Regions from separate parts of the Paenibacillus sp. 01T443 genome, predicted to be linked through region 3. Evidence: riboswitches for the same ligand, from Rfam matches in the RefSeq annotation. Region 3 holds a riboswitch; each other region holds the start of a gene.
The links. Region 3 has a riboswitch for cyclic di-AMP ahead of AC1DLI_RS05995 (TrkH family potassium uptake protein). Riboswitches for the same ligand answer to the same signal wherever they lie in the genome.

Region 1: another riboswitch for cyclic di-AMP. It lies ahead of AC1DLI_RS03470 (hypothetical protein); the one in region 3 lies ahead of AC1DLI_RS05995 (TrkH family potassium uptake protein).
Region 2: another riboswitch for cyclic di-AMP. It lies ahead of AC1DLI_RS16775 (APC family permease); the one in region 3 lies ahead of AC1DLI_RS05995 (TrkH family potassium uptake protein).

What each region holds. Positions count from the first base shown of each region.
Region 1 is NZ_JBFTPE010000002.1:192,086-200,030, reverse strand. Features, by position in the region: gene AC1DLI_RS03490 (ABC transporter permease subunit) at 1-537, opposite strand, end outside; gene AC1DLI_RS03485 (ABC transporter permease subunit) at 556-1,353, opposite strand; gene AC1DLI_RS03480 (ABC transporter ATP-binding protein) at 1,360-2,244, opposite strand; gene AC1DLI_RS03475 (hypothetical protein) at 2,366-2,791, opposite strand; cyclic di-AMP (ydaO/yuaA leader) riboswitch at 2,798-2,959, opposite strand; cyclic di-AMP (ydaO/yuaA leader) riboswitch at 3,355-3,555, shown strand; cyclic di-AMP (ydaO/yuaA leader) riboswitch at 3,646-3,813, shown strand; gene AC1DLI_RS03470 (hypothetical protein) at 3,983-4,387, shown strand; gene kdpF (K(+)-transporting ATPase subunit F) at 4,511-4,588, shown strand; gene kdpA (potassium-transporting ATPase subunit KdpA) at 4,605-6,284, shown strand; gene kdpB (potassium-transporting ATPase subunit KdpB) at 6,303-7,945, shown strand, end outside.
Region 2 is NZ_JBFTPE010000008.1:639,722-647,666, reverse strand. Features, by position in the region: gene AC1DLI_RS16795 (ABC transporter substrate-binding protein) at 1-144, shown strand, start outside; gene AC1DLI_RS16790 (spore coat protein) at 281-904, shown strand; gene AC1DLI_RS16785 (GIY-YIG nuclease family protein) at 946-2,025, opposite strand; gene AC1DLI_RS16780 (VOC family protein) at 2,232-2,642, opposite strand; cyclic di-AMP (ydaO/yuaA leader) riboswitch at 2,927-3,084, shown strand; gene AC1DLI_RS16775 (APC family permease) at 3,212-5,029, shown strand; gene AC1DLI_RS16770 (alpha/beta-type small acid-soluble spore protein) at 5,130-5,345, opposite strand; gene AC1DLI_RS16765 (GNAT family N-acetyltransferase) at 5,496-6,038, shown strand; gene AC1DLI_RS16760 (MORN repeat-containing protein) at 6,163-6,888, shown strand; gene AC1DLI_RS16755 (hypothetical protein) at 7,070-7,336, shown strand; gene AC1DLI_RS16750 (cyclase family protein) at 7,540-7,945, shown strand, end outside.
Region 3 is NZ_JBFTPE010000003.1:340,407-348,351, reverse strand. Features, by position in the region: gene AC1DLI_RS06010 (LysR family transcriptional regulator) at 1-869, shown strand, start outside; gene AC1DLI_RS06005 (cation:proton antiporter) at 899-2,134, opposite strand; gene AC1DLI_RS06000 (potassium channel family protein) at 2,164-2,826, opposite strand; gene AC1DLI_RS05995 (TrkH family potassium uptake protein) at 2,846-4,186, opposite strand; cyclic di-AMP (ydaO/yuaA leader) riboswitch at 4,280-4,483, opposite strand; gene AC1DLI_RS05990 (CPBP family intramembrane glutamic endopeptidase) at 4,728-6,356, shown strand; gene uvrC (excinuclease ABC subunit UvrC) at 6,325-7,945, opposite strand, start outside.

The DNA.
Region 1 (7,945 bases), on a different contig from region 3:
CGCCGTCGCTGATCCGATGACCAAAAACAAGAGCTGCAAAATAAACATTCCTGCCAATGTAATTGCAATATCGCCGCTTACGGATTCGCCTTTGCTGTATTTCGTGACCAGGGAGATGGAGGTAACCAGCGAAACAATGTTAAAGATTACGAGATTTGCAAGTGCAGCCATGAATTTTGATAAAATCACTTTGTTTCTTGAAACGGGTTTGACGAACAAAAACTCTGCCGTTTTATCCCGTTCTTCCTTAGCGATAATATTAGCGCCAAGCATCGTAGCATGAATCGTTCCCATTAACACCAAGTAGATAAAGATAACGCCGTAATATCCGCTTGCCTTCGATAGATCGAGCGTTCCGATCCCCATGATGGCTTGCAAAGATTTAGGCATGCCCTCCATTAAATCGCTCATCGATTGTCCGGTGGAGGATAACCCAGCATATTTGCCCATGCTGGAGGCAATTAAGAATAGGATGCCGATACTCCAGAAAATGAGAGATTTCGTGTATGCTTTCATTTCGATCCAAAATATATTCATTCCAATTCCTCCCCACAATTAAACCGCGTGGATATCCTTCTTGATGTAGACGATATAGCTAATCACCAGTGAAACTACGACGATTCCTGCTCCAGCAAGCAAAAAAGAGGTTTCATAGCTGGAACTTCTTGTGATATCGGCCGTGTCGAAATATTTAAAGGGAGATAAATACCTTTTCGCTTCATCGTCGCTTGTCGATACGAGCATGCCGATGATGAAAAAGGCGAACACGGTTCCAAGTGATACAGTCAGTACGGATTTTATTTTCCGAGCGATGACCGAAGTGACAATGCCCAAGGCAAGAAAAATAAGCTGAACAAAAAACAGCGTAACGGATATCATAAAGAAGGTTGTTGCACTGTACTCTTCCGTCTTTACCTGAGACAGCATAATGCCGGCTGCAGCTAAAAAAACCACGTTCGTAGCAACTAACGAGGTCAATGCCGCCAAAATCTTGGCCGTTAATATGGTGGTTCGCGATACAGGCTTTGTCATAAGAAAATCCGCAGTTTTGTCTCGTATTTCCTTGGAAATGATGGACGTACCTACATTCATTCCTTGAATAGCCCCGCAAAGTGATAAATAGAGAAATATATAGGAATAGAAACCTAGCACCGAACCAAGGTTCTCCACTTCAAGACCGATCGCTTTCCGCACAGCCTCCGGATAACCTTCCAACAGCTTTTTGAACGAATCGATATCTCCTGCAATAGAAGGATACATGGACATGAACAGGATGAGCAGGGCAACCAATGAAACGGACCAAATCAACGTTGATTTTCTATAAAAGTTTAATTCATGAAGAAAGATATTCATCGCTGATCAGACCTCCTTTTCGTAGTAGTGCATAAAGATCTCCTCGAGGTCAGGTTCTTCAATCCATAGGTTTGCGATTTCGACTTCGGCTATCTTTTTCATGACGGTATTAATATCGCCTCTGAATAAGAAGCTTACCGAATGTTCCGCCACTTTAAGATTATCCACGCCGGCTATGTTGAAGAAATCCTGTTCTGCTGTTGCCTTTGTTTCGATTTTGAATTTTTTATAATTGTTTTCTTTTAACGTGCTGATCTTTTCGACCGTGACGATTTTGCCTTCCTTTATGATGGCGACCCGATCGCATAAACGCTGAACCTCGCTTAAGATATGGGATGAAAACAAGATGGTTGCTCCCTTTTTATTCTCCTCCAGCAGCAGATCGAAGAATCTTTGCTGCATTAACGGATCAAGGCCGCTGGTCGGTTCATCGAGTATGATTAATTTGGGTTCGTGAAGCAATCCTTGGACAATCCCGACTTTCTTTTTGTTGCCGAGCGATAAGTCGTCGATTTTCTTTTTTAAATCAAGATCCATGATCTCAGCCAGCTCTTTGATTCTTTTGCTGCAATCCTTCTTGTAAAAGCTTGCCGAGTATTTTAAGAGGTCGATCACCTTCATATTGTCATAATAGAAAACCTCCGAAGGCAAATATCCGATTTGCTTGGCAATTTCGGGGGCAAACTTGATGCAATCCTTGCCGAAGATCTCGGCTTTGCCGCTAGTCGGGTAAATCAGAGACAACAAAGTTCTGATCGTCGTAGATTTTCCAGCTCCGTTCGGTCCGATGAACCCGAAAATTTCGCCTTCTTCAACATGAAAGCTGACTTTCGTGATTCCCCTTGCTTTCCCGTACGTTTTGGTCAAGTCGCTGATATTTATGACATTCATGGTAAAACCTCCTCGTATTATGAGTGGGTAGAAATGCTTTTATCTATTTGTAAAATGCTATTTTCAATATCTCCCAATATACCTCCATCTCCGCAAAAGTTATCGAATCCGCTAGGTGTTATTAGAATAAAGATACGTAAGAGACAGCTCGTTCTAGAAGAGCAGATTCTTCAGCTTGGTACTCTTGGTAATTAAGAGAGGTTGGCTGTGCGCCTACTTGCTCCGCAGCATTGAAAAACAAACGATAAATGCGCTCATCCTTTGAGGCTCTATCCTGATAACGATCTGTAAAATAGGTTTGGTGATTAATACCGATAAAACGAAGAAGCAGGCTGCTCCAGTTGATCCAGTCGAGAGGTTTTTCGGATCTGCTAATAAATAATTCACTCCAACCGTGACCCAAATTGCTTGTAATACGAAGACGAACTAGAAAACCAGAGGAGTCAGCTTCGAAAGCGGGGATGACAAAAACCTCGATTCTTTTAATACGTATAGAAGAAAGCTGTTCATCCAAACAAGGTAAAGGGACTGCAGTTTGTGTCAACATAAATAAAATCTCTCCTCAGTTCGCTTACGAAGTTAGCTGACGGATTCGGACTAGAGAGCTGCCCTACCGGAGGCTTAAGCTCCGGACTCACCCCATGCAAACGTACAATGTTGCCGCTCGCGATTGGTTCCCCCGTTTTTTCATTGAAAAATTCAGCGATAATTGTTTGCCGTAGTCGGCTTGCCGTCTATAGTAAACCCGCAGCCATCTTTTGTAAAACATAGGTTTTTGGGGATTTGGCGCCATATTGTCATTTATAAAGTAATACGATCATTTCATGCGCTAAAAGAGGTTTATTCTTCAAAAATCTCGCTGATGCTCACTCATTCTCATATTTGAAGAAATCTGTTTATTTGCTTAGTATTTCAGTATATAGGCTACTGTCATTAATTATAAAAACGAGAGATAAACGTAGAAATAGTGAGGTATACCGAGATAGTGATCAATGAAAGCGTTGACACTATCTCTTTTTTGTCTATAATGACTTGATTTGACCTGCGAGGCCTCTTTACAGCAGGTTTAGCGAGGAGTAAGATTCGATACAGGATTTACAATAAGTTTCGATTGACTGATCGCTGAGTTTCCGTGAAAGCGGAAAGCGGGGGAACCAAATGTTAGGCAGTGCGCATGTTCGATGTGAGAGTCGGATGGCAGCATTGCAGGGGTGAATCTTTGACCTGGCACCATGGATGCCAGGCAAAGTAGGGCGACTCTCACCGCCCGAATCCGTCAGCTAACCTCGTAAGCGTGGATCGAGAGAGGAATGATGAAACTTGTGATCGATTAATTTCGACCGCAGAGTCATATGCCTCTGCGGTTTTTTGCTGTCCAAAACAGGAGCAGCTGGTAAGAAAGGATCTAAAACGCTGAGTCCTGCAGCAGCAGGAGCGGGGGAACCAACGAGCGTTCGTGTGCAAATACGAATCGTCTCATGGGGTGAATCACTTGGACTTTGCCAAGCGTAGGGCGACTCTCACGCCCGAATCCGACAGCTAACCTCGCAAGCGTACTCGAGAGAGGCAACAACCATCGCGCTACCTGCGGCTTTATTATGCAAAACGAGCTTCGCCGTCAAATGGCGGTATAAGCCGTTTATGCTCGGCTGCGGGTCAAGAAGCTGCGGGGAAAGTTCCTCTTTTCCTAAGGCTTCTTTTTTGTTGCCTTTTTTTCAACATTTGGAGGAGAACCGCTTTGGAAAATGAGCATATTATTGTCGCCGGGCTAAGCGAGTCTGGCAAATCGTTCATAAAAATTTTGGAATTTCACGAGCTTCCTTTCATGGTGCTGACCAACAGCAAGCAAGAGGAGAAGCTGCTTCGGAGACAGGGAATAGCTAATGTGCTCTATGTGGATACTAATGATAGGAAAAGCTGGGATGTACCGGATTTTTATATCCGTGAGGTTTTCATATTTGAGAGCAGTTTCACGCTAAGCTGTCGTTTTGTGCAGTGCTGTAGGGCATGGACGTCAAAGTCCATTTACGTGATTACGCAGTCATGGAATCCGCGGGCCATTTACAAAGGTCTTGGAGCAGATCATATCGTTTATTCAAAAAACGGCGAGGTAGGTTTTTTATTAAACAAATGCAGGAAATGATGCAGGAGGAATTCCTATGGTAGATGTGTATATGGTTATTGTCTTAATAGCATGCTTTGGTTTGTTTTACGGTTTTTTGACTTGGTGCGGCAATGTCATTGAGCAATCGGGAGGCGATAACGGATGATTATTGTGACCATTCTGGGGTTGTTCGTCTTCGTCTATTTGATCTATGCCTTAATTAATCCGGAAAAATTTTAGCCCAGGAGGAGTTACGATGGATATTTTACAGATGCTGGTAGTCATTGCAGTTCTCGTCCTGCTTGTCAAGCCGCTAGGTACGTACGTCTACCATGTATTTTCGAATGAACAGAATCGTTTGGACAAAGTTTACGGAGGCACGGAACGGTTCATTTACAAGCTTATCGGCTTAAAACACCGTGAGGGAATGAGCTGGAAGGTATACGCGCTAAGCTTTATTGCGACAAATATCGTTTTGGTAGCGTTCAGCTATCTGATTCTGCGGTTGCAAAACGCGCTGCCGTTCAATCCGAACGCGATGGGCAGTATGGAGCCAACGCTTGCCTTCAATACCGTTATCAGCTTTATGACGAATACAAACCTGCAGCATTATAGCGGGGAAAGTGCCTTATCTTATTTCTCGCAAATGGCCGTCATCATGATGATGATGTTCACCTCCGCGGCGACGGGCTTCTCGGCAGCTATCGCATTTGTTCGCGGAATAACGAGCAAAGGCAAAACGATCGGTAATTTCTTTGAGGATTTCGTTAAGGCGCATACGAGAATATTTCTTCCTATTTCCTTCATTATTACACTTGTGCTTGTAGTGCTTCAGGTGCCGCAAACGCTCGATCCGACGTTAACGGTCAAGACGCTGGAAGGCGCAATGCAGCAAATTGCGATCGGGCCTGTAGCTTCACTGGAATCGATCAAGCATTTGGGAACGAACGGCGGCGGATTTTTTGGCGTCAACTCGGCCCATCCGTTTGAGAATCCGAATCCACTCACTAACGTAATTGAAATTTTATGCATGTGGGCACTGCCTGCTGCATTACCTTACACGTTCGGGCTATTCGCTAAGAATAAAAAGCAAGGCTGGGTTATTTTCTCAGCGATGATGTGCTTGTTCCTCGTCTTCCTGAGCGTTGCCTATACATCGGAGAAAGTCGGAAGCCCGGCGATGAACGCTCTTGGCATCGACGCTTCGCAAGGCAGCATGGAAGGCAAGGAGGTTCGCTTCGGTATCGCGCAATCCGCGCTGTTCACGACGGTGACTGCGGCCGCAACGACCGGCACCGTAAACAATATGCATGATACGCTTACTCCGCTTGGCGGTTTAGTACCGCTCGCGGAAATGATGCTCAATGTTGTTTTCGGCGGCAAAGGCGTCGGGCTTATCAATATGCTTATGTATGCGATATTGGCTGTATTTATATGCGGGCTAATGGTCGGCAGGACGCCGGAGTTTCTTGGGCGCAAAATCGAACCGCGTGAAATGAAGCTGATTGCGATAGCCATATTGGCTCATCCTTTCATTATATTAGTGCCGACTGCGATCGCCTTCATGAGCGATCTCGGAACCGTCGCGATAACAAATCCAGGGTTCCACGGCATCAGTCAGGTGCTCTACGAATATACGTCATCGGCAGCGAACAATGGTTCCGGCTTTGAAGGATTGGGCGATAATACGCCATTCTGGAATATTAGCACCGGGCTCGTCATGCTGTTCGGCAGATATATTTCCATGATCGCAATGCTGGCCGTTGCGGGTTCGCTTGTACGCAAACAGCCGGTGCCAGAGACGCTTGGCACGTTCCGTACGGATAATGCGCTGTATACGGGCTTACTAATTGGTACGGTTCTTTTGATTGGCGCTTTAACTTTCTTACCGGTTATCGTTCTTGGACCGGTTGCAGAATATTTGACACTCCGTTAACGGATGAGGTGAACGATGATGAGTAGAAACGAGAAAAATAAAACGTTGTCATCCGCTGCGTTGAAGCGCGCGATAATGGACAGCTTTGTTAAATTAAACCCGGTTACCATGATGAAAAATCCCGTCATGTTCGTCGTCGAGGTCGGCACGGTCATCGTGCTGCTGATGGCGTTATTCCCGAATTATTTTGACTCGCAAGACCGCATTGGCTTTAATATAACAGTATTTTTTATCCTATTGTTTACGGTATTGTTCGCGAACTTCGCGGAAGCGATAGCGGAAGGCCGTGGCAAAGCGCAGGCTGATTCACTTAAGAAGTCGAAGCAGGAAATGTCGGCTAATAAGCTTATAGGCAGCTCGATTACCGTTATTTCATCAACGGAGCTTCGCAAGGGCGATATCGTTGTCGTGTCCCAAGGCGAAATGATTCCAGGTGACGGAGAGGTAATCGAAGGTTTGGCCTCCGTGGATGAGTCGGCCATTACAGGCGAGTCAGCCCCGGTTATTAAGGAAGCCGGCGGCGATTTCAGCTCCGTAACAGGCGGAACGAGAGTCGTGAGCGACCGGATTACAGTGAGGATGACGAGCGAGCCCGGACAATCGTTTATTGACCGGATGATCGCATTAGTAGAAGGCGCGAAGCGGCAAAAAACGCCGAATGAAATTGCGCTTAATACGCTCCTGACCAGTTTGACGATTATTTTCTTAATCGTAGTCGTGACATTGGCTCCAATTGCTAATTATCTCGATATTGAACTAGAGATTCCGGTGTTGATCGCATTGCTCGTTTGCCTTATTCCAACGACAATCGGCGGTTTGTTATCGGCAATAGGCATTGCGGGCATGGACCGGGTTACGAAGTTCAATGTGCTTGCAATGTCGGGTAAAGCGGTTGAGGCGGCCGGTGACATTAATACGATGATTTTGGATAAAACGGGTACAATCACCTTCGGTAACCGGATGGCAAGCGAGCTCGTTCCGGTTGGAGGAAACAACATCAATCAGCTGTCGGAATGGGCAGCTATCAGCTCGATAAAGGACGAGACGCCCGAAGGCCGGTCTGTGCTCGAGTGGATGAAGAAGCAAGGCAAGAGCTTTGATGCAACGTTAGCGGACGGCGGTGAGTTCGTAGAGTTCAAGGCGGAGACGCGGATGAGCGGCATCGACCTGAAGGATGGCCGACACGTACGTAAGGGAGCGGTCGATGCGGTTAAGAAATGGGTAGCCGCACAAGGCGGGGAAATTCCGTCCGATCTAGAGCAGGTATCGAACACGATTTCGAAATTAGGCGGAACGCCGCTTGCCGTGGCTGTAGATAATAAAATGTTTGGCGTTATTTATTTGAAGGATACCGTTAAACCGGGGATGAAGGAACGGTTCGATACGCTGCGCGAAATGGGTATCAAAACGATCATGTGTACGGGAGATAATCCGTTAACGGCTGCGACGATTGCTAAGGAAGCGGGCGTTGATGATTTCATAGCGGAGAGTAAGCCTGAAGACAAAATCGCAGTCATTCGCCGCGAGCAGGCGGAAGGCAAGATGGTCGCCATGACCGGCGACGGTACGAATGATGCTCCTGCCCTTGCACAAGCGGATGTCGGTCTTGCCATGAACAGCGGTACGATCGCGGCTAAGGAAGCAGCGAATATGGTCGATTT
Region 2 (7,945 bases), on a different contig from region 3:
TATAAAGTTGCTTTAGAAACGGGAACCGTTGATCCAGTGGCCAAGCTGCCTGAATTTATTAAACAGCAGAAAGCAGCCGGCATTGACAAAATTATCGCAGAAAAGCAAAAACAACTGGACGCATGGGCAGCAGCTAATAAATAGTTATGAACGATCAGCCCCAGTTATGACGGAGAGTCATAACTGGGGCTTTTTACGATTTGGAAAGCAGGATGCATAAATTCCCTTTAAAATATTGATATTAAAGAAGCCAATCCATCAATGACAAAGGAGACTTAAAATGCAGCAGCAAACGCAAATCAATACAAATTCACAAGGTTCTCAGGCATTCAATCATGGAGGCCATGAGCTCTTTGATATGCATGAAGTACTGTCTTGTTCAATCGGTATGTTGGATCAATTTATGATTTTCAGGCAGTATGTACAGGATGTCGAATTACAGGATATTTTGGATCGTCAATACAACTTTGCTCTTTCCCAATACAATCTGACAGCGGAATGCTTCGCCTCAGGCCAGAAGCCAAGCCAAGAAACATCAACGTATCTGATAAAAGAAATGACCCCGGCACTCTACGGTTTACAAGCGACGCAGCCGAAAAAGCCCAATCAATCCCTCGCTGACGTAAAGGACGCAGGCATTAGCGGATATATGATCGGACTTGTAAAATCCCATGCTTCCCTCTTGGCGATGGCTGCCGTTGAAGTTACGAATCCGGTCGTACGCCGGGTGCTGGCTTCGCAGGTGCAAAATTTTATTGAAATGGCCTATGAATTATTTATGTATCAAAATAAACATGCCTATTACCAAGTGCCGCAATTAGCAGCCAATGATATGCAAATCATGCTTAATGCTTTTGTGCCTGCAAACGGTATGCCGCAAATGCCGGCTAATACAATTCATTAATTTGGCATGAAAGGAAGGCTGCCCTATGGCGGCCTTTTTTTTTATAGCATCTGCCGATTGATTCGGTACTCATAATTGTTTTTACAAAGTTGAAGGAGATCGTATTTTAGTCCTCGCTTAGGCTGTGTGAGGATTATTTGCTTTTCTCCTCTTTTTTTTAGGGATGCCTGTACTTTCTTCCGGTCGGAGACGTTACTCACAATTAATTCATCTGGCTTTGACTCGGCATATCTCGTTATGATAAATTGATCGCCGGCAGCTTCATCTCTCGATTCTCCAAGCTCAAACATCTGAAAGTCGCTAAGCATCCCCGCTTGAACTTTTGCAACCAGCACATGGGAATGACCAAAGTAGATAACATCCTGATCGATTACGGCTTCCCTGTCTACGATCTGTTTGTCTTCGGCTTGCTCCAAATTTCGTATGCTGATGAGCATTTGCTGCGCTTTTTCAAACTCCATTTTTGACGCATAAGTCTCCATTTGGGTATATAGGATTTCAATCAGGCCTTTGCCTCGATGAGCGAGCAGCTCCGAGGCTTGGCGGACGTTATTCAAGTAGTCCTGCTTCGTTATTTTGCCTTCGCATATGCCGCTGCATTTACCGATATGGTAAAGAAGGCAAACTTGCTTTGGCATGGTTTTGCAGGTGCGAAGACCGTAATGCTCGGTTACGAATTCAAGCAGCGCATCTCGAAATCGCGCGTTTTTAAAAGGGCCTAACCGATGTGTTTCCTCTGGTTCAGCGATTTTCTGTTGACGGCTGCGGTTCCGGTAATACACATCCAAACGCGGAAGCGGGTCGGCCGTAAGCTGCAAATAAGCATAGCCGCTGTTATCTCTTTTTAATGCTCGATTAAAGGGAGGCTTATGAATTTTTATTAAGTTATTCTCGAGGAGTAAGCTCTCAGCTTCATTATTGACAAGGACGACCTCAATGGACGATATTTCCTGTACAAGCTGCTTAATCCTTCGATGGGTATGGTTTTTCGTGAAATAGGAACGCAGCCGGCTTCGCAGGTTTTTGGATTTTCCGACGTAGAGGATGCTGCCTTCTTTATTTTTCATCAGATAGCAGCCGGGGCTTATCGGGTATTCGGCTGCCTTGAACAAGAATGACACCAAGCATCCTCCTCCTCATATGATTTGATGGTATGACGAAAAAATAGAGACAAAAGAGAATGATTTCATCCGACACTATTCGACAATCGTATGAATAATTCCTTGTTTTACAAATAGGATAAAATAACGAAGAAAAGAGGAGACGGCCCTCTGCACAGGGGACGTCTCCTCTTCATGTCAAACGTATTCTCCGATATCGAAATCGGTTAGGCTTGACTTGCGTTTGATTCAGTGGTGATCATCCAGCGTATACCGAATTTGTCTTCGATTTGTCCGAATAAGGAGCCCCAGAAAGCAGGCTCTAAAGGCTGATGGATTTGGCCGCCGATTGCTAATTGATTGAAGGCTTGCCGTGCTTCAGCTTCTGAAGCGAATTCAAGGTTTAAATGAACGGCGTTTCCGCTCTGCACAGGCTCAAACACAGAGTCTGACATAAAGAAATTGACGCCTGCGGCATTGAAACAGAGGTGAATGATTTTGTCTTTGAGCTCCTCGCGTGCGTCGGGAAGCTGGCCATGCGTCAGAATGGAATTGATTTCTCCTCCAAGTGCCTGCATGTAAAATTCGGATTGCGCTCTTGCGTCCTCGGAAATGATGTAGGTTGTGTATTTTGCCATTCTAAAACATCCTTTCTTAGTGGGTTTAAACATACTCCAATCGTATCATATAAAGCGGGCATCGATTTCTTACGGATTGCTATTCTATTAATCAGATGTTTTTATGAAAATCAAAGGGATTTCAAGCATGTGAGCGATAAGAAAAGAATGCATAGGTTGTAAGCGGTTAAATGATTCCGCATGATTCCAAATCAAATCATTTTAGACATTTATGATCGTTTACAATGGCAATGGAAAGGAGTAAGATTCAGAACGTAATCCAATGCCGTAACATTTTCTGATATTATCCTTGATCGCTGAGTTCTGAAAAAGAAGCGGGGGAACCATGGAGACCGATCATTCGATCTTGTCTCAGGGGTGAATCACTTGGCTTTGCCAAGCGTAGGGCGACTTTTGCGTCCGAATCCGACAGCTAACCTCGTAAGCGTCCAGAAGAGGAATTTATCACGAACGAACCAAGTTTATTTGGTAAGCCGTGGGAAAGTCCTTACTTTCCTGCGGCTTTTTTTGTGTTCTAAACGGTATTTGACATTTTATTAGAGTACAAGGATAGGAAATGGGGAGCAATTATGGTCAGCAGATTTAAACGATTGATTATCGGACGTCCGATGAAAAGCTCGGAAATTGAAGGTGAAAAGCTGAGCAAGCTTAAGGCGCTTGCGGTGCTTTCGTCAGATGCTTTATCCTCGGTCGCATACGGCACGGAGCAAATTTTAATTGTGCTGATGGTTGTCGGATTTACAGCGGTTTGGTATTCCATTCCAATCTCCATCGCTGTGCTAGGTCTTTTATTGGTGCTTATTTTATCGTATCGCCAAACGATTTTCTCTTATCCTTCCGGCGGCGGCGCTTATATTGTCGCGAAGGATAATCTCGGCGTTTCTACCGGTCTGTTAGCAGGAGGATCGCTGCTAGTCGATTATATTCTGACTGTTGCGGTCAGTACGTCGGCGGGGACGGATGCCATTACGTCAGCGTTTCCTTCGCTTCATGATCACCGGGTCCTCATTGCTTTAGTTATGATCTTTCTTCTGACTATTATTAATTTGCGGGGTATCACGGAATCGGCTTCGGTGCTGGCCATGCCGGTCTACTTGTTCGTAATCGCCATTTTCGTATTGATTATTTCCGGCGTTATAAAATATTTGGCAGGCGGCGTTCCGGCAGCTGCTCCTGAAATGGGTGCTGCAGTCTCGAACATCAGTTTATTCCTTCTGCTAAAGGCTTTCAGTTCGGGCTGCTCAGCGCTCACGGGCGTGGAGGCGATGTCCAATGCGATTCCAAACTTTAAACAGCCGGCCGAGCGCAATGCGGCAACTACGCTTATTATGATGGGGACGATTCTAGGCGCAATGTTTATCGGCATAAGCCTGCTTGCCTATTGGTATGGCATAATTCCGAATGAGAAAGAAACCGTCGTATCGCAAATCGCGAATGCTACCTTTGGCAGAGGCGTCATTTATTATGTGATTCAGGGCGTTACGGCGCTCATTTTATTTCTGGCGGCAAATACAGCTTACGCAGCATTCCCGCTGCTTGCCTTCATGCTGGCAAAAGATAAATATATGCCGAATATGTTCATGGCGCGTGGCGACCGTTTGGGCTTTTCGAACGGCATTATTATTTTGGGCGTCTTATCTGCATTATTGGTTATCGCTTTTCACGGCAACACCGAAAGCTTAATTCCGCTATATGCAGTGGGTGTATTTATACCATTTACGCTTTCCCAGCTGGGCATGATGGTACGTTGGGTGAAGCTGAAGCCGGCCGGATGGCTTTCACGTTTCATAATTAATACAATCGGCATGCTTACAACGCTGGCAATTACCTTAATTTTTATTTTTACAAAGTTTAGCCACGTTTGGATGGTGTTTATCTTTCTGCCGCTCGTTATCTTATTGTTTTATGGAATTCACCGTCATTACTGCAACATGTCAGACGAACTGCGGATTAATATGTCAGTAGATAAACCGGTTATAAAAGGGAGCACGATTGTGGTTCCCATTGCGGGAATAACGCGTGTCGTTAATCATTCCCTTAGCTATGCCAAATCGTTGACGGATAATGTCGTTGCCGTTTACGTTGGATTTGATGACGAGGACATTGAACGAATGGAAAAGAAGTGGGAAGAATGGAACCCCGGAGTCCGGCTCATTGTTCTTCGGTCGAGCTATCGGAGCATCATTAGACCTCTGATGAGGTTTATTGATACAATAGAATGGAAAACGGCTGAAACGGATCATATTACCATTCTCATTCCGCAGTTTATTACAAAGCATTGGTGGCATTATTTTCTGCACAACCAAACGAGCTTAATGCTCCGTGCCTATCTATTTACACAAAAGGATGTGGTTATCGCGACCGTGCCTTACCACCTTCAGAAATAGGAATAGAATAGCTTGATTCGGCAGCATCCATTGGGGATCGGGATCGATCCAGTCACAGAAGAAAAGCCCTCCAGCAATAGGAGGGCTTTTCGGCGGCTGATTAGAAGTTGCGTCCACCTAATTGTTGTTCCGCGATTTGAACAAGCTTTTTCGTAATGTATCCGCCAATCGAACCAGCATCGCGCGTGGAAAGATTACCATTGTAACCATCCTGCGAGAACGAAACGCCAAGCTGCTGCGCAGCCTCTGTTTTCAATTGCTCAATCGCTCCTCTTGCTTGTGGTACAACCAATGTATTCGAACTTTTTCTGCTCATTAAAATCACTCCTTCTTGGGATGTGAGGTTATTATGTGGTGTGTATTGTAAATGTATACAAGAAAACGGTCAGAATTTTCAAATTTTTTTCGAAATGTTTCAAGACCTCGAGAAACAGAAAAACAATGAATTTTTCGAAAGGAGAAATGGATGATGCAAGGTGAAAATATCTACCTGCTGCCAATGGCAGTGGGCCATGCAGAAGAGCTGCTTGCGCTTCGCTTGAGAAATTACCATTTTTTCAATCCCTTTGAGCCGATTCGGCCTGAGCCTTATTTTACGTTAGAAGAACAGAAGAAAATGATTGAAGCCGGGATCAGAGGGGCAGAACAGGATCAAAATTATGTGTTTGGCGTTTTTTTACAGCATACAGATAAGCTTATAGGACGTATCGAGCTATCAGGAGTCGCCCGGGGTCCTTTCCAAAATGCGAACCTTGGTTATTTTCTAGATCACGGGGAGAACGGCAAGGGTTATATGACAGAAGCCATCGCGCTATGCGTAAATTATGCTTTTAATCAACTAGGGCTTCACCGTATTCAAGCGGGTGTCATGCCAAGAAACCAACCCTCTATTCGGGTATTGGAGAAAGGAGGTTTTCGTCATGAAGGACTTGCGAGCAAATATTTGAAAATAAACGGAATATGGGAGGATCATGCATTGTATGCCAGGACAGTGGAGGATATTAACTGATATTTCTAAACCATAAGGAAAAGAAATCCTTTTTCGTTTTTTAAACCTGTTTCGAAATCGCATACCTCGTTTATTATCCTAATAGAATGAACTAATATAACCAGATAAGGGGAAGTGATGGTCGATGAAAAAAACGGTCATGATGATGTTCAGCTTTGCTTTAGTATTTGTTCTAACAGCAGCCGCAGGGGGAGCATCGAAAGCTGAAGCAGCTACCACTAAAGAGTATCTCGAAATTTCCAAGAATGTTCTGTATTACGGTGAAGTGAAGAATGGACTGCCTCACGGAAAAGGAACAATGACATGGTATCAAACCAAGTCTTATTCCGGTGATTGGGTAAACGGCAAACGGAATGGAATGGGGAAGTACGTAGCTAATTCCACTAGTGATCACAAAGAAATCAAGATTACATATGACGGCGCTTGGAAAAATGATCAAAAGGTCGGGAACGGCGCTCTGTATACGAGGGTAACGGACTTTGACGGCGAAGTGGAATACCACAAAATTCAGTTTGGTACATTCGCTAATGATGTTTTTGCAGCAGGTTATTCCGTTGCCCATAATGAAAAAGATCCCGTATACAGCTTTAACTATAAGGATGCTAAGCTGAACCTTCAAATCATGGGCACGAATGCGAATATGAAGGATGCTTGGAAAAACGGGAAATTTACGACCATTCAGTACAAGAAGGGCAATGTAATGAAGCACTATTCCGTAAAATTTAATGAAAACCCTTCTTTGGTAAAACAAAACAAAGCGACGCTTGAGTTTCTGAAAAAACTTCAGACTCAAATTAATCCGCATTTAGTCAAATTTGAGGCCTTGTCGAAGCGGGTTCCTTTGGCTTAATATGCAGCGACAACGTAAGAAGATGACTCCATTATTAACGGAGTCATCTTTTTTTTATTTCATTTGTCAGAAAATAAGAGGCCATTGCGTCTGTCAAGTACCATGGAAACATGGTACTAGGTGGACGCAAATGACTTGTGTATAGTTGAGATAAAGGTTAGCGGGAAGGTGAAGATAAGCCGTGAAGCAAATAACGATTACGAATCGAGAATTGTTAAGGAAAGCGGCCGTATTGAGGCAGCATGAAGCATACGCATATCAGGCGTCATATTACTTGCTTGAAGATGAGCCCCTTGCAGCCCGTGCGGCTTTGGATACGTTAGCGGCATTGCTGCAGGATGATCCTTTTTATATATTGAGTCTGGAGCTGCAGAAGCAGCAGGTCAAACGTATGGTCATCAAGCATTCCCTTCAAATCAAGGTTTCCGTATTACAACCTTCGCAGTAATTCATTCCATTTAGCTCCAGTATGAAATCTACCAACTTCCTCAGCACTCATTCGATTATTACCTCATAATTTAACCTTAAAGATATGGGGCGAAGCCGTTCGATATTTTGGCAAGTATGGCTCTTGTGCTATAGTTTGGATAGCGCGAAAATAGTTAAAGAAAGCCAATAGGCTTATTTGCGGAGGGAAGGAGCTGCAGCTGTGTGATCATAGATTTGACGCATACGATAATGGCGGGAATGCCCGTTTACCCGGGTGATGAAGAGACCCGATTGGAGCATTCCCGGCAGTTTGGCAAGGATGGCTACAATAATCATCAGCTGTCCATTAATATGCATGCGGGCACTCATATCGATGGTCCGATGCATTTATTAGATGTCGAGAAGTACATAAGTGAAATATCGGCAGAGTCTTTTGTCGGCGAGGGCGTTTTGCTCGATGTAAGCGGAGCAGCTGCGGTTGATTACAGGGACGAGTATGAAGAAGTAATAAAAGAATCAAAAATCGTTATTCTGCATACGGGACACGGCGAGCGGTATGGTCGCCCAGAGTATTTTACCGATTATCCCGTTCTAACTGCGGATTTCGTTCAGCTGCTTATTCGGAAAA
Region 3 (7,945 bases):
AATCCAGCATGAACAAAGCTTCGGTTTTGCTTAATTTGTCCCAGCCCGCGCTCTCCCGCAAAATAGCCAAGCTTGAACAGGAGCTGGGCTCGCCGTTATTTCGCCGAATTGGCAAACGGCTGGAGCTCACTCGGATCGGCCAGCTGACCTATGAATATGCCCTTGAGCTGCGCCAGCTCCATCGTAAATATTTGCAAACCGTCTCTGAATTTACATCTACGGGACATACCACGCTGACGATAGGCGCAAGTCTGACGACACTGCAAACGACGCTGCCGGATTTGATCCAACGGCTGACTTCCACTCACCCTGAAATCGATATCAAAGCGGTAACGGGCAAAACCCATGAAATTGTATCGCTCGTACGCGACCATAAAGCAGATATCGGGATTGTCGCCTCCAGCATTGAGGATTCCACGCTCCGGTGCATTCCTTTGTTCGAGGATCATTTATCGCTTGTGCTGCCGCGCAATCAGGTCATAACCGACAAAGGCGCTCTTGGCATACAGGATTTGACCGGCATGCCGATGATCTTGTTCTCCAAGGGTACATGGTACCGGCTCCTTACCGACGAGCTCTTCGACAAGTATCATCTCCAGCCGGATGTGCGGATGGAAATTGATTCGTTCGAAGCGATTTTGCGCTTGCTTCATACATGCCGAGCCGCAACTCTCCTTCCGCAATCCTACATGCGCAATCAGCTTCTTGAAGATAACGAGCTTATCGTCATGCCTATACGCGAGCTCGAAGATACGAAGCGGACAACCTCGCTCATACATGCGGATTCCGCCGCGTTAAGCCCTTCCGTTCGGCTATGGATTAATGAGCTGGCCGCACGCTTCCCTACGAAAAAGGACATCAGCCTCTAAAGAGGCTGATGTCCTCATCATTTCCAATATTAAGCTTCCGAATCCATGCCAAGCCTTTTTGCCATAAACGCAGTAGTACTCGCTTGAAGCAGAACCGTAACGAGAATGGCCATTAATGTTATCGAAGCGATCTTGTCCGCATATTGAATACCGGCGCTCGTGATCATCCCGGATAAAACAGCTGGGATGACACCTGTCTCTCGCACCCACATCATAAATAGCAGCTCATTTTTTTGCCATTCTGCCTTCCGATCAGGAAGGCTGCAGGCGAGAACGGTAATGGGGCGTGCGATAAACATAAGCACTATGATAACCACAAAGCTTTGCCAGCCATATTCGATCAGCAAGGCGAGATCGACTTGACTGCCGAGCAGCACAAAAATGAGCATGCGCAGCATTACCGTCACGTTATCTGAGAAGTGAACGATTTCCGACTCTTTTTCATCCAATTGCAGCTTCAAAAACCGAGGATTTCCCCATATTAGTCCCGCTACAAAGGTAGCCATAAAGCCGCTCACATGCAATAAATCACCAAGCAAATACGCAGACAAGGCCGTTGCCAGCATGGCGATGGTCGTGTAGTCCCGTAATATGCCCAGCTTCAGATGAGCCACAACGAATACAGAGACAGCGCCGACCAACAGGCCTAATGCAATGCCCCCAAATGCTGTATAAGCGAACTGGTAAAGCAGAGGTCCAGCCTCTAATGCCGATTTCCCTGTTATCGCAGCAATTAAGGCAAACGTAATAATGGAGCCGGTCGCATCGTTAAAAGCCGATTCGCTTTCAACGGTCTCGCGTACCTTCTTCCTAATGGAAACCTGTCGAAATACCGGTATGATCGAAGCCGGATCCGTCGAAGCGATAACAGAGGCTGCGAGAAGCGCGTACATCCATTCTATGCCGAAAATAAAATGGATAGCTGTGCCTACGACCGCAACGGTTATAAGAACGCCCGGAACACTCAGCAAGGCGACCGTCCATTTCACTTTGCTTAGCCCGGGTAGACTAATATTGCGCCCTCCGTCAAATAAAATAACGGTCGAGCCTACTATTAATATCAGCTGGTTAATTAAGGAGCTGCTTGATTCATTGATCCAGTGCAAGCCCTGTCCAAGCAGCACGCCTACTATAATAAAAGCAGCTACATCAGGGATGCGAAGATGGACAGCCGCTCGGCCTGCCAGCATACCGGCTGTTACGATGAGAATAAGCAATATAAGCAGATGATGAATGACTGGTGTTGCCGCGGTTTCCAACTGCATCTCACTTCCGTTCTTGAAGCTGAGGCTTCTTAGCGTATTACCGTTTCCTCAAAGTCTTCGATTTGCTCATTCGTTCCAATAATAACCATCACATCGCGTAAAGCAAGCACGTCCGTTGCCGTAGGCGCAATAATAATACCGCTTGGCTTATTAATGGCTACGATGCTGCAGCCAAATCTGGCGCGCGGATTTAAATCATGCAGCGATTTACCGTCCAAGCATTGGGGTACCGCAAGCTCCGCAATAGTATATTCCTTTGAAAGCTCAATATAATCGAGCAGGTTCGGAGAAACGAGCTGATGCGCAACCCTGATTCCCATATCTCTCTCCGGATAGACGACACGGTCAACGCCTATTTTCTCAAGCACGCGACCATGAAGCTCACTCATCGCCTTGGCGACAACTTGCTTTACGCCTAAGTCCTTAAGCAGAATCGTCGTCAAAATACTGGATTGAATGTCATCGCCAATTGCGACAACACCGCAGTCAAAGTTCCGCACGCCGAGCGAACGCAGCGTTTCCTCATCTGTGCAGTCGGCCGATACGGCATAGGTAAGCACGCCGCTCATTTCCTGAACGGCTTCCTCATCCTTGTCAATGCCGAGTACCTCATGACCGAGCTCAACGAGCTCCCGTCCCAGGCTTGAGCCAAAACGGCCTAATCCAATAATGACAAACTGCTTCTTCTTTATTCCCACTTGCGTATGTCTCCTATCCAATCGTAATTTTGCCTTCAGGATGCCGGTACAATTCTTTTTCTGTGCGCGGTCCTAACGCATAAGCAAGCGTCAATGGACCAAGCCGACCAGCAAACATCGTTAATGCAATGACTATTTTCCCAACATTGCTGAGCTCTGGCGTAACGCCCACGGACAAGCCTACCGTACCGAAGGCTGACGTCGCTTCGAACAACAGTTTAATAAACGCTTGATCCTCGGTCATCGACAAGATCATCGTAACGACAATGACCAGCCCTAGTGAAATCAAGGTAATGGTAAGCGCCTTGAAAATCCTGTCTTTGCCGAGCCGGTACCGAAAGAGCACGATATCATCACGTCCGCGAATCATCGCAACAACGGCACCAATCAAAGTCGTAAAGGTCGTTGTCTTAATCCCGCCGCCGGTTGACCCGGGTGACGCACCGATGAACATCAAAATGATCGTAAAAAATACGGTGGCCTGACGAAGAGCCGTATAATCCAGCGTATTAGCCCCTGCTGTCCTTGGCGTTACAGACTGGAAAAAAGAGGACCAAATTTTACCGCTCCAGTCCAAAGACCCAAGCGTCTTCGAATTGGAAAATTCAAAAACAAAAATAACGATTGCACCTACTGCTATTAATGTTCCCGTCATGGAAAGAACAACTTTACTATGCAGCGATAACCTTTGGTTTTTACGGAATTCCATTAGATCCGACATAACGACAAAGCCCAAGCCTCCCGTTATGATGAGCATCATAGCTGCTATATTGACGATCGGGTCCTCTACATAAAGCGTAAGGCTTCGGTAGTTTCCGAAAATATCAAACCCGGCGTTATTGAACAACGATACGGCGTGGAATGCACCGAAAAACAACGCTTTGCCTATAGGCATATCAAATGTAAACCTGGTGGAAAAAAGGATAAATCCGACAAATTCGATTGTTAATGAATAAACGATAACCCGCCTGATCAATCTTACGATTCCTTCCATGCTCGATTGATTCATAGCCTCCTGCAGCAATAACCGCTCGCGTAATGAAATTTTCTTGCGCAGCACGAGCGCGACAAGCGTTGCCATTGTCATAAAGCCGAGTCCGCCGAGCTGGAACAGGCACATTAATATAACCTGACCCGCCACCGAAAAATAAGTGCCTGTATCTACGACAACCAGCCCCGTTACGCAGGTGGCTGACGTTGCCGTAAACAATGCGTCTATAAAAGGCAGCCTCTCCCCGTTCGCCGATGCAAACGGCATGGATAATAACAGTGCACCCAGTAATATAATAAGAGCAAACCCGCTTACCAATATCCGTGGGGGCGACCATTTAAGAACATTCCAATCAACTTTCATTCTTCTAACCTTCTTCAGCGATATGTCATAACCAATCAATATCTATATTTAAGCATAAAAAAAAGCACTGAAACTCAAGTGCTCTATGCGATGAGTCCTGTTCCATGATGCCTACGAGGTTAGCTGACGGATTCGGGCCTGGACAGGCAGCCCTATTCGGCGGCGGAAGACAATGCTTCACCGCTAAAATTCACCCCATGCCGCCAATTATGAATCGATTCGCCTGAATCTCAATCATATCTTTTGACAGCTTTATGGTTCCCCCGATTTCCTTAGGAAATTCGGCTTGCTATGCGATTTGTATGACGTTAACGATTATAATCCCAAAGCAGTCTTGATATAAAGCTGACGTTTGGGACAAACAAGACGATTTTAGACCAAATAAGGGCAACCGGACGAAGCAGTAAGCATCAAGCTTGCCGGACATCGTTATTTCGCATTATTTTGAGAGTAAACGTGCTTTTTCATTGGATAATTCAGGGATTTATATGTTAAGGTATTGGAATAAGCTATTTATTAAAAGGACAGTTGAGGTGAACCCATGATTGATTCAATCAAGCCGAATGAATGGAAACGTTTTCTATGGGCTGCGATTGCCTGCTTCCTCATTTACGCTGCTGTTGAAGTAGGACCCATGATCGCATCCATCGTTTCCGGAGAAATAGACACAAAGGTTATTGAAAAGACTGCCGCCGAGGACCGCGCTTCTGCTTTCGCCGAGAAGCAAACGGGCCTTCAGGTGAAATCGGCGAAAGCCGTGCATCAAACCGATAAGCTGATGAACGGCTACTTATCCAAGCATAAGCTGATCGAAACGTATAGCGATAAATATGATCAGAGCTTTCCTACGGATACGTTTCAAGTCGATTTGAAATTTACGGACGGCGGAAACGGCTTCGTATATGTACATATGCAAAGTGAAAAGATCGTAGCCTGGAACTTTCATATTGACGGACAAGAGCTGGCAGACGCTGATAAAAACAAGGTGGTTAATGCTTTTCTAGCCACTCAGAGCCTTGGAGGCGCTGCATTTAAAGAAAGTAAAATAGAAGAAAACGGCGAGTGGCATGGCGAAGCGCCTGCCGGCTATGTCATCGAAGAAGCTGCGCTTAACATCGATATCTACGCGCAGAACATCCATGGAAAAAACATGGTCACCAAATATAAACCAGCATTCGTTGCACCTGCTGACTATATCAAATATGTGAAGAAGCAGGATAAATGGGCAGGCTTCCTTACCGGCTTCGGTTACATGTTCATGAGCTTCGTTCTTTTTGTTCTAGCCATTATTTACGCAGTGCTGTACCGAAAATTCACGTCTTTCAAATACGGCATTATTTTGACCGTCGTTTATTTTATCACCTATATCATTATGAACTTGAATGTACTCGACGGCATTCGAGCTTCGTTAGGCGAAAACGAGCTGGCCGGGCAAGCTGTCCTGTTTACTGCCATATTCACAGTTCTGTTAACCATTCCGATGGCCGGATCCATATATATCTCAATCGTAGCCGGCGACGGACTATGGAAAGCCCAGGGCCGTGCCTTATGGCCGCGATTCGGTCAGAAGGGGTATGGAGATTATGTATGGCGGAGCATGGGGCTTGCTTATTTATTCGCAATTATTTTGTTTGCCGTTCAATCGGTTATCTTCATTGCGCTTAGGCTGACGATCGGTACTTGGGATACGTCTGATGCTACCCAATCGCCTTACAATATGGGCATTCTATGGCTCATGCCCGTCCTTGCTTGGGCTGCCGCTATTTCCGAGGAAGCCGTCTTCCGCTTCTTCGGCATCGGGTTATTCCGCAGATGGTTCAAAAATACGTTTGCCGCAGCGCTGTTCCCTACTCTATTTTGGGCGCTTGGGCATGTGATGTATCCGTTCTACCCGTCCTCGACAAGATTGATCGAGCTGATGATTATCGGCCTTCTGTTCAGCTTTATTTTCGTCAGATACGGCTTCATTACGGCGATGTTCACCCATGCGATCTTTAACAGCGTAGCGGTTGGCATGTCCTTGCTTACGATCGGAACAGCGCCTAATATCATCTCGGCTATCTTTTTCTCGGTGCTGCCAGTCATTATTGCGTTTGTTCTCAAATATTTTAGCCGCAAAAAAGAAAAGAAGCCGTCATTTACGACGACTCCTCCCCTAGAGCAGCTATAATTTGCGAAGCTAATTTATCCCCTATAGACAGAGGCCGAAAGTCTTCGACTGAGGCCTCTTTTATTTTCTTGATGGAGCCAAAATGCTTAAGCAGAAGTTTCCGGCGCTTCTCGCCAATGCCAGGGATCGAATCGAGCTTCGACTCCACCATCGACTTGGCCCGCTGCTCCCGGTGGAACGTAATCGCAAAGCGATGCACTTCGTCCTGAATGCGCTGCAGCAAATAAAATTCTTGGCTGTCGCGCGGCAACGGAACAATCTCCGCCGGATCGCCGGTCATGAGCTGAGCCGTCTTATGCTTCGCATCCTTCACTAGCCCGCATACGGGAATGAAAAGTCCAAGCTCATTCTCAAGCACATCAAGCGCCGCCGAAATCTGTCCCTTCCCGCCATCGACAACGATCAGATCCGGAGGCGTAATTTCCTCCTTGAGCACACGCTCGTAACGGCGCCTTATAACCTCTCGCATCGTTTCGTAATCATCCGGGCCCTTCACGGTCTTGACCTTGTATTTGCGGTATTCCTTGCGGTCTGGCTTGCCGTCCGTGAAGACGACCATTGCTGAGACGGGGTTCGTACCTTGAATGTTCGAGTTATCAAAAGCTTCGATTCTGCGAACTTCTTCCAAACCGAGCCAACCGGCTAACGACTCCGACGCTTTGACGCTGCGCTCCTCGTCCCGCTCGATGAGACGGAACTTCTCGTCCAGCATGACCTTCGCGTTGTCGATCGCCATCGTCACGACCTCGCTCTTGCGTCCCCGCTGCGGCATCAGTACCTTAACCTTGAGCCAGCTGTGCAGGGAAGCAATAACATCATCCGCATGCGAGGAGATCTCGTCTGCGGCCGCAGACCCATCGGCTGCTTCGGCTTGCTCATACTCTGGGGGCAGCGGCAGCAAAATTTGTTTCGGGAGTGCGGGATTGTCGCTGTAGTACTGCGTCACAAACGTCATGAAATCGTCGTAGGCTTCCCCGTAATAGGGGAAGGTCGTCCCATGCCGTTCGATAAGCTTACCTTGGCGCATATAAAGAATTTGCACACACATCCAGCCCTTATCTACCGCAAAGCCAAAGATATCGCGGTCAAGCGCATCAGACATCGTAATTTTCTGTTTCTCCATGACGGCATCAATCGCAATCAGTTGATCCCTGAGCTCCTTGGCCCGCTCGAATTCCAGCTTCTCTGCCGCTTCTTCCATCTTGCGCTGCAGCTCTATTTTCACTACATCCTGACCGCCGTTTAGAAACCGCGAAATTTCTTGGATCATGCGGTCATACTCCGTTTGCTCCACATCGAATTCACAGGGCGCAATACATTGCCCGAGATGATAATACAAGCAGACCTTATCCGGCAGCGTCTTGCACTTCCGCAAAGGATAGAGACGGTCAAGCAGCTTCTTCGTCTGCTGTGCCGCATAGGCATTTGGATAAGGGCCGAAATACTTGCCTTTGTCTTTGATGATTCGTCTTGTGACCTCAAGCTTCGGATGCTTCTCGTTCGTTATTTTGATGTATGGAAAAGTTTTGTCATCCTTTAATAGGACGTTATATCTTGGATGGTATTGTTTAATTAGATTGCATTCCAAA